DNA from 3 places in the Caproicibacterium argilliputei genome. Region 1 is predicted to be linked to each of the others. Evidence: predicted binding sites of a transcription regulator. Region 1 holds the regulator's gene; each other region holds the start of a gene.
The links. The regulator LexA, encoded in region 1, represses DNA repair genes until DNA is damaged. The targets are predictions, from matches to a motif close to CNAACANNTGTTNG.
Positions count from the first base shown of each region.

Region 1 (3,277 bases):
AGGGTGCAAACCGGCATTTTTTCTGCAAAGTTTGTGAAATCCCATATGGAAAAGTTGAAGCGGTTCCATTGCTTTTCAGACGTGCAGAAGATATAATGAGACCATGCTCGGAAAGAAAGCAAATTCGTTATGTTTAGGAGAATGCAGATGATTGGGATTATTGGGGCAATGGAAGTCGAAGTGGAACAACTGCTGGAGCATATGCAGCAGACGGGGAGCAAAACGATGAGCGGCATTTGCTTTCATGAAGGCATCATGGCTGGGGTGGAGTGTGTTGTGGCGCAGTGCGGAATCGGCAAAGTGGCTGCTGCGGTTTGCACGCAGACGATGATTTTCCTGTACCAGCCACAGGCAGTGCTTTTTGAAGGGGTTGCCGGCGGAATCGGCAAAGATGTGCACATTGGCGACTTGGTGGTTGCCACCAGTTTGGTACAGCACGATATGGATACTTCGGCGCTGGGTGACCCAGTCGGGTATATCAGCGCACTCAAGGAGATTTTTCTGCCGGTTCCGGAAAAAACCGTGAACCTGCTGGCAGACTGTGCCGAAGCGGTTTATCAAGGCCATGTGTGTAAAGGAGTCATCGCAACCGGTGACCAATTTATTGCGGATAACGCAAAAATGCATCAGCTGGCAGAGGACTTTGGCGCCGTTGCGTGTGAGATGGAGGGCGGCTCCATGGCGCAGGTTTGCTGTATGGCAGGTGTGAACTATGCGGTGCTCCGCTCGATTTCAGACAATGGCGATGACGGCGCAGCGGTGGACTTTCCCACTTTTGCCGAGGAATCTGCCCACAAAAACACAGCACTGCTTTTGGCAGCCTTACCGAAACTTGCAAAGCAAATGGAGAATGTGTAATGGAACTGATTGATATTACTAAGGAACTGTTCAGTACGCCGGCGTACCCCGGCGACCCGACAGCCAGCCTGCACTTTGTGCAGCGAATCGAGAACGGCGATGCCTGCAACCTGAGCGTCCTAAATGCGGGCAATCACAACGGCACGCATATGGACGCGCCGCTGCATTTTGTGGAAAATGGCGCCGACATCAGCCAGATGGATCTCAGCCGCTGCTGCGGTCCCTGTGTGGTGGTGCAGGCGCAGGGGGTGTTGGATATGCAGCAGATGGAGCAGCTGCTGCAAGATACGGAAATGCCGGAGCGCCTTTTGCTGGCCGGTGAGGTCTGGCTTTCACGCGAGGCAGCAGTGGCGGCAGCCATGGCGGGAGTCCGGCTGATTGGCACACAGCAGGCGAGCATTGCGCCGGCGGATGACCCGGCAGGTGCGCATTGTGCATTACTTTCTGCAGAAGTGGCAGTTTTAGAAAATTTGGCGCTGGACCGGGTGCAGCCGGGCGCTTATTTTCTGACTGCGTTTCCCCTGAAGAATCGAGGGGCAGAGGCTGCCATGGTTCGCGCGGTTCTTATTAACGGCAGTTGGTAAAGAAAGGGCAGGTACGTTCCCCCCATGGGAGCGCACCTGCCTTTTCTTTTCGGTAAGCAGCTTTCAGTAATTTCGTACAAGCGCCACAACGCGCCCTAAAATGGTCACTTCTTTTGCGTAAATCGGGGAAAATTCCGGATTTTCCGGCTGCAAGCGGATGCGATCCGGTTCGCGGAAAATCCGCTTAACCGTAGCTTCACCGTCAATCATGGCAACGACGATTTCGCCGTCTTCGGCGGTCGGCGTCTGCTTCACGATGACAATATCACGATTCAGAATGCCGATATCGCGCATACTCTCTCCACGGACGTTCAGAGCAAAGTATGTGGCATCCGAAGTGCGGCGCGGCGGAAGGTAGGGGATGTAACCCTCAATTTCCTCGGTGGCAAGGATTGGCTGCCCTGCGGCAACACGCCCAAGGAGTGGAACCTGCAGGGGGATGGCGTCGTCATCCCCGGTGATGTGAATGGCGCGGTTCAGACCGGCATCCCGCGTAATGTACCCTTTGCGCTCCAGTGTTTTTAGGTGTGCGTGCACACTGGAGGTTGACTTTAGCCCGGTTGCAGCGCAGATTTCCCGCACAGTGGGTGGCAAACCGGTCCGCGAGCGGCTTTTCAGGTAGTCATATACCTTTTGCTGACTGGCTGTTAACATATGTGGATTCCTCCTGTGCCGAGAGGCAGGCCCTGCCGGCGGCAGAGGCGGTGCTCCTCTTCTTTTGTGAGAATCATGAGTGGATTTGTCACTAGTATAACACAAAAAAAGAGAAATCGCAAACGTTTGTTTGCAACTGCCATTCTTCATAAAATATTCACACAATATTAACAACTTTTGAGCGATAGTGCTTTATAATATCCTTGTAATCAAGTTCAGCGGAGCCGCACCGTTCACTTGATGTATGTTCTACCCTCCTCAATATACCCCTCAAGCTATTGAAAAAAACCGGGTGCCGCAGCCCGGCTTTTTTCTGCGCTTGGGCGCAAAAGTTCCCTGCAGGCAAGCCCAACGGGCTGTTGCAGGGGCTTTTTTGTGTAGCTTTGAAACTGGAAATGACTGCTCACGAAGTACGCAAATATTTGCTAGAAAAGGTGTATATTTTCCTGCCCTGCGTCCATACTGTGGTTGGAGGTGAACAGGAATTGAACAATGAGGATTATCGGCAGGATGAGGAACAGAAAGAGGAAAACCCGACTGAGTATACGCCCCAAAGAAAACCCGCCGAACAGAAACCAAGCCCCGGAAAAAAAGGGTTTTACATTGCCCTGGCGGTTTGTCTGGTCGCGGTGGCTGTAGCGGGTTGGACAACCTATGACAGCGTGCACCAGTATAAAAAAGCATCCGTAGCCATACCGACGGTTGTTTCAGAAGCGGAAACCGTGGTTTCCGAGGAACCGGCTGCGGCCAGCACTGAAACCGCGTCTTCCCCGGCGGGAAAGGACGAATCCAAACCGCAGAGTAAGGCGACGCAAGCCGCGACCAAAAGCCAGAAAAAGGCGGTAGAAGCCGCGGCGGTGGTCACGAAATTGGAAATGCCCGTCAAGGATGCGGCGGTGCAGCAGGCATTCAGTGAAACACCGCTGTACTCCAAGACGATGAAGGATTGGCGTGCCCACACGGGTGTGGACCTGCGTGCGGACAAAGGCACTGCTGTCATAGCTGCTGCGGATGGCACGGTGCAGTCCATTTCGACAGTGGACGGTATGGGCTGCACCGTACAGATGACGCATACCGGCGGCTTAACCACTTGGTACTGCGGCATTGGGAATGTAGCGGTCAAAAAGGGCGATGTGCTTAAAGCCGGGCAGAAGCTTGGTGTTGTGGACACGGTGCCGAGC
Region 1 covers NZ_CP135996.1:2,342,551-2,345,827, reverse strand. Annotated here, with positions in the region: gene PXC00_RS11270 (5'-methylthioadenosine/adenosylhomocysteine nucleosidase) at 148-858, shown strand; gene PXC00_RS11265 (cyclase family protein) at 858-1,442, shown strand; gene lexA (transcriptional repressor LexA) at 1,506-2,096, opposite strand; gene PXC00_RS11255 (M23 family metallopeptidase) at 2,582-3,277, shown strand, end outside.

Region 2 (3,277 bases), 850 kb from region 1:
CTGCGCACATTTGTGAAGCTGCTGTGCATTCCGCTGGTCATGGGGCTGGGGTATGAGCTGATTCGCTACTGCGGGCGGCACGAAAACCGGCTGACGCGTGTAATCGCCGCGCCCGGGCTGTGGATGCAGCGGCTTACCGTCAAGGAGCCAGATGACAGCATGATGGAAGTGGCGATTGCCGCCATGCAGACGGTAATTCCGGAAAACGGGGAGGACAGAATCGTAGCATGACAAAAGAGCAGGCGTATCTGCAGGCGAAAAAGACATTGCGGCAGGCAGGCAAGGAAAGTCCTGCCTTTGACGCGGTCTGTCTGTGCAGGAAAGTGTTCGGGCTGGACCGCGCCGGCTTGGCGGTACACGGGCAGGAAGCGGCGCCGGACGCAGACGCGCGGGAACTACAGCGGCTCGCGGCGCTGCGCGCCGGGGGAGAACCGCTGCAGTACCTGCTTGGTGTGTGGCCGTTTCTGGAACTGGAACTTGCGGTCGGCGAAGGCGTGCTCTGCCCGCGTGAAGAAACGGAACTGCTGGTGCGCACAGCGGCACAGCGGCTGCCGCAGGGCGGCCGGGTTTTGGATTTGTGTGCGGGCAGCGGGGCGGTTGGCTTGGGGCTTGCAAGCCTGCGACCGGATTTGACGGTGTTCTGTGGGGAAAAGTTTGACGGTGCGCTGCGCTACCTGCGAGAAAACTGCTGTAAGTACGCAAATTTGCATGTGCAGCCGCTGCAGCTGGACGCGTTTTCCACTGAGGATGCGGCTGCCTGTGGAAAACTGGATGGCTTTCTGTGCAACCCGCCATATGTAGAGGAAAACGAAATTCCGCAGCTGCAGCCGGAGTTGCACTTCGAGCCGGAAACCGCACTGGACGGCGGAGAGGACGGCTTGCGGTTTTACCGCGCCATCGCGCAGATTTGGGTGCCGCAGGTCAAGCCGGGCGGACTTTGTGCGGTGGAAATCGGCGAAAGCCAGGCAGCCTCGGTTTCCGGGCTGTTTCAGAGCGCGGGTCTTCGCGATGTGGCGGTGTGCAGGGATTTCAATGCCTTTGACCGCGTGGTGTATGGCTTTCGCGGCGAAAAACTTGTTTGACTGCCGGGAAATGCGGCATTTGTACGAATTGGGGCAAGGCAAGGCTTACACCTTGCCTTTTTTTGCAAGCCGCAGGGTCGAAGTGTCACACAGCCTGCCGGTACGGCTCGAAGCAACCGCGCGTTTTTTGCCGCATTCGTGCGGCAGGGGAAAGCCCTTGCCGCCCTGCCGGGCGGCTTTGGCAGGGTACCGTGGGAAATGGCGTGGGCACAAAGGTCGGATGGGAGAAAATACTGGGGCTTCCCCCAATATTTTAGCGGCGAAAATCTCTTGCAAAATTTCAAACAAACGTTCAAGTATATTGCTTTTTTCCGCTGATTACAGTATACTTAAACTGGAATTGCGGCAGAGACAGCAAAGAAGCGGTGCTCTGCCGTTTTACAGCACATTGGAAAAAACGCGGGCCGGCGGGCGAAAAGCCGGACTTTTCAGGAGGAATCCATTTATGGCATCAGCTAGCAAAGCAGCGAACAAAACCGTGGATGACGCAAAGGATAAAGAGGAAGCGCTGAAAACCGCGCTTGCGAAAATTGAAAAGCAGTTTGGCAAGGGTGCCGTAATGCGTTTGGGGCAGAACGAGGCCATGCACGTCGAGTCCATCCCCACCGGCAGCCTGAGTCTGGATCTGGCACTGGGTATCGGCGGTTTTCCGCGCGGGCGGATTATCGAGATTTACGGCCCGGAAAGTTCCGGCAAAACCACATTGGCGCTGCACTGCGTCGCGGAGGGGCAGAAGCGCAAGGGCAATGCCGCCTTTATTGATGTGGAGCACGCATTGGATCCAATTTATGCCGCGGCGCTCGGCGTGGATGTGGACAGCCTCTTGGTCAGCCAGCCGGACACCGGTGAGCAGGCACTGGAGATTACAGAAGCGCTGGTACGTTCCGGCGCCATCGACGTGATTGTGGTGGACTCCGTTGCCGCTTTGGTGCCCCGCGCGGAAATCGAGGGCGAAATGGGCGACAGCCACGTCGGTCTGCAGGCGCGCCTGATGAGCCAGGCGCTGCGCAAGCTGGCGGGCGCCATCAGCAAGAGTAACTGCATCGCGATTTTTATTAACCAGCTGCGCGAAAAAGTCGGCGTGATGTACGGCAGCCCAGAGGTAACCCCCGGCGGCCGCGCGCTGAAGTTTTACGCTTCTGTGCGCATTGACATCCGCAAAATTGAAACGCTGAAAAGCGGCAATGAGCAGGTCGGCTCCCGCACGCGCGCCAAAGTGGTAAAAAATAAGATTGCGCCGCCGTTCCGTGTGGCAGAGTTTGATATTATGTACGGCCAGGGCATTTCACACGTTGGGGAGCTGATTGACCTCGGTGTGAAGCTGGACATCATTGAGAAGAGCGGCTCGTGGTTTTCCTACAACGGACAGCGCTTGGGACAGGGCCGCGATAATGTGAAAAAATTCTTTGAAGAAAACCAAGAGCTTGCCGAAGAAGTGGAAGCCAAGGTGCGCGCAAATGCGGACAAGCTTTACGAAAAAACCATTTCGCCTCGCGCCAGCGCGGCGAAGCCGCTGGAAGAAGTAGAAGCGGAGGCAGCGGAAAAAGTCGATGCGCAGGAGCCTGAAGCACCTGCGGAAAACAAACAAAGTACGCGGAGCGCTTCTGTTAATATTGATATTGAGGCGGACGACGAGTAAAAAATAGACCAAGGGGGCGTGTGCGCGGTGGAACTGACGGCGGCGGAACCGCGGCGGCACAGCATGACGGCGCTGTTTCTGGATGGAGAGTACGCGGTGAGCGTGGATACCGAAACGCTGCTGCAGGCCGGCTGGAAGCCGGGGCAAGATGTTACCGACGAGGAACTGCACGAACTGCTGCAGCAGTCGGATGCACACCGTGCGCGCGAAAAGGCGCTGTATCTGCTGGAGCACCGCAGCCACTCAAAAAAAGAACTGGAGCAGAAAATTGCCCGCACGGTATCACCAGAGGCGGCACAGGTCGCCGCACAGAAAATGGAGGACCTCGGTCTGGTGGATGATGAGGACTACGCCCAGCGTTTTGCGCGCGAACTGTACCGTAAGGGCTGCGCCAAACGGCGCGTTTGCTATGAACTGGCGCATAAGGGCATCGCGCCGGAAATCGTGCAGCAGGCCGCAGATGACAACGAGCCGGAGACGCAGCAGGCGATTCTGCGGATTCTGCAGAAAAAGTACCGCGACCTTTCCGATGAGAAAAGCCAGCGGCGGGCTTCGG
Region 2 covers NZ_CP135996.1:284,614-287,890, forward strand. Annotated here, with positions in the region: gene PXC00_RS01275 (DUF1385 domain-containing protein) at 1-231, shown strand, start outside; gene prmC (peptide chain release factor N(5)-glutamine methyltransferase) at 228-1,082, shown strand; gene recA (recombinase RecA) at 1,528-2,721, shown strand; gene PXC00_RS01290 (regulatory protein RecX) at 2,749-3,277, shown strand, end outside.
Region 2: recA (recombinase RecA) is a predicted target of LexA. The motif match lies at 1,364-1,377, and genes of this name have one in related genera.

Region 3 (3,277 bases), 360 kb from region 1:
TTCAGCTTTCCCGCCTTTGCCAGGCGAAGCATCTGCCGGCAGTCGCGCAGTCCCTGCGCCGCCTGCACCTTGACTTCGCGCTCTGGATCAATTTTCTTAATAGCCTCCACCACCGCATTAGCAACACCGCCGCTGACCGCAAAGCCGCGCCCCGCCGCTGTTGCTTCGTTCAGCTCCGTTTCCGGAAGATCGCCGGAAAGGTCAACGTTCTTAGCTTCAAACATCCCCATGACCTCTTCAAAGGTCAGGACAAAGTCCACATCGCTGCGAATGGAGCGCCGGCTTGCCTCCAGTTTTTTCGCGGCACACGGCCCGATAAAGACTACCTTACAGCCTGGGTGCACCTTTTTGAGCCGGCGGGCGGTCAGCACCATCGGCGTCAATGCCATGGAAATGCATTTCTCGTACTCCGGAAATTCCTTCTTTGCCATCACCGACCACGCCGGGCAGCAGGAAGTCGCAAGGAAAGGCAGCTTGTCCGGAACATTGTCCAGAAAATCATGTGCCTCTTCAATGGTGCAAAGGTCAGCCCCCACAGCCACTTCCTCCACATCGGTGAAGCCAAGCTCCCGCAGAGCGCCGCGCAGTTTTTCCGGTGTCATCTTCGGGCCGAATTGCCCCACAAATGCCGGCGCGACTGCCGCATAAATCTCGCCGGGCTGCTTAATGGCATGAACCACCTGAAAAATCTGTCCTTTGTCACTAATCGCGCCAAACGGACAGCTAACCAAGCACTGCCCGCACGACACGCACCGGTCATAGTTGATGGTGGCATGGCCCAGTTCATCAGAAGAAATCGCATCCATGCCGCAGGCCGCCGCACAGGGCCGCTCGATTTTAATAATCGCGTTGTAAGGACACACTGTCACACAGCGCCCGCATTTAATACACAGATCCTGGTCAATCACGCTTCTGCCGTTTTCTCCGGAGATGGCGTGCTTCGGGCACACCTCGCGGCAGGGATGTTCAAGACAGTTCTGGCACATATCCGTGATATGCACAGATTTTTCCGGACAGGCGTTGCAGGCAAATTTAATTACGTTGACCAACGGCGGATCGTAGTATTTTTCCGCAATCGCACTTTCCACAATACCGTCGGAAATCGGCGCATGCTGCTCAACAGAGCGCAGCGGCAAACCGATGGCCAGGCGCAGGCGCTCACCGACGATGGCGCGTTCCAGAAAAATACTGTTGCGGTAGCTGGCACGCTCGCCGGGAACAATTTTGTAGGGTATCTCTTCGATACGGGAATAGTCGCCCCCTTCATAGGCCAAGCGTGCCACTGCGGTAAAAACCTGACGGCGAATGTCCGTAACGGAAGAGTGAATTCCTCTAATTGCCATTCCAAATTCTCCTTTGTAGTCTTCCTCAATGCTTGATAAAAGTTTATCATTCTCGCTTTGCTCCTATTATAGCAAAAGAAAAGGCATTTGTCTTGCGAAAAAGAAAATTCCCCGCGACTTTTTGCAGAAGCCGCCCGTCCTGGCAGAAAACCGCTCCTTTTTCAATAATATTTTACTGAATCTAACAGACTTCGCTGCGGCAGGCGCCCGCGAAAAATGGTGCGCACAGACTATTGCTTTCCGCGAACATTCGTGCTATCATAAATTTATAAACATTTGTTCACAAGGAGGGGGCGCACCATGGACCGCATCATCCTGCACAGCGACTGCAACTGCTTTTACGCTTCTGTAGAGGCACTGTACCATCCGGAACTGCGGAACAAGCCTTTTGCTGTGGGCGGCGACCCCGAAAAACGGCATGGCATTATTCTGACCAAAAATCAGCTGGCAAAACAATGCGGTGTGGCAACTGGCGAGGCACTTTGGCAGGCGCGACGCAAATGCCCCGAGTTGGTGGTACTGCCACCGCGCTTTCCGCTTTACACACAGTTTTCCAAACGCGCACGCACACTGTACCTACAGTACACCGACCAGGTGGAACCATTTGGTCTGGATGAAGCGTGGCTGGACATCACCGGCAGTGTTGCCTCCCCGGCAGCCGGTGTCCGTACCGCAGATGAAATCCGTCGGCGGATTCGTGAGGAACTGGGCATTACCGTCAGCGTCGGTGTCAGTTGGAACAAGGTGTTTGCCAAACTGGGCAGCGACTACAAAAAGCCGGATGCCACCACGGTTTTTCTGCGAAATGACTGGAAAAGCCGTATCTGGCCACTTCCCGTTGAAAATCTGCTGTTCGTCGGGCGCGCCACCCAGAAAAAGCTGCTGGAATACGGTGTGCATACCATCGGCGACCTCGCCGCAATGCCGCAGAACGTGCTGCAGGCGCGCTTCGGAAAAAGCGGTGCTGTTCTGTGGAACTACGCCAATGGTCTGGATACGGCGCCGGTGGAGCACTGGGGCAGCAGAGCTGCAGTGAAATCCATCGGAAACTCTGTCACCACGCCGCATGACCTGACCTGCGAAGCGGATGTGAAGCGGGTGTTTCTGGAGCTTGCAGACAGCGTTGCCCGCCGCCTGCGAGAGCAGACATTCCTGGCGCGAACCGTTACCATCAGCGTACGGGACACGTCCCTGCACACTTTCACGCGCCGCCGCACGCGCGTACAGTACACCAACATCACCCGGGAAATCGCCGCAGACGCGCTGACGCTGTTTCAGGAAAGCTATCACTGGTCACTGCCGCTGCGCAGTATTGGGCTGACCGTTTCCGATTTTACAGCCGCAGAAGCGTGCGTACAGACAAACCTGTTTCAGGACGAATTGGAACGTGAGCGCGAGGAAAAACTCGATGCTGCGCTGGACAGCCTGAAAAAGCGCTACGGAACCGCCTGCGTGCAGCCAGCTGTTCTGCTGCACGACAATCCCTGCGACCGCTTTTCCCCGCTTCCACCCGCCTGCAAATAGCGCTTAGTTCCCCAGCGCGGCAAAGAAGGTTTCATAGGCATCCGACCACTCTGCGATGGGCTCCTCCGCGCGGCCATTGCAACTGCAGAAAATATCGTCGGTAAACTGTTCGCCCATTTCAAACAGTTCCCCCACCGTGACCGGATAGCCCAGTTCCGTTGCACAGGTGCAGAAAGCGTCCATCGGGTCTGCTGCACTGCGCGTGGCAAGCAGCGCTGCTTTCAGCCGGCTGTCCGCGCGCGCATCATCCAGCAGTCTGGCAAGTGTTTCGTTCATATGAATTCTCCTTTCCCAAATACAAAAAGTCCGCAGGGATTCCCTGCGGACTGCGGTGTCCGTGCGTTTATGCCAGGACATCCACCTCATGTGTGCCGTCTGTGACTGCCGATGTGCTGCCAGAAACCTGCGCG
Region 3 covers NZ_CP135996.1:1,979,747-1,983,023, forward strand. Annotated here, with positions in the region: gene PXC00_RS09610 (4Fe-4S dicluster domain-containing protein) at 1-1,337, opposite strand, end outside; gene dinB (DNA polymerase IV) at 1,644-2,867, shown strand; gene PXC00_RS09620 (hypothetical protein) at 2,871-3,143, opposite strand; gene PXC00_RS09625 (FlxA-like family protein) at 3,211-3,277, opposite strand, start outside.
Region 3: dinB (DNA polymerase IV) is a predicted target of LexA. The motif match lies at 1,587-1,600, and genes of this name have one in related genera.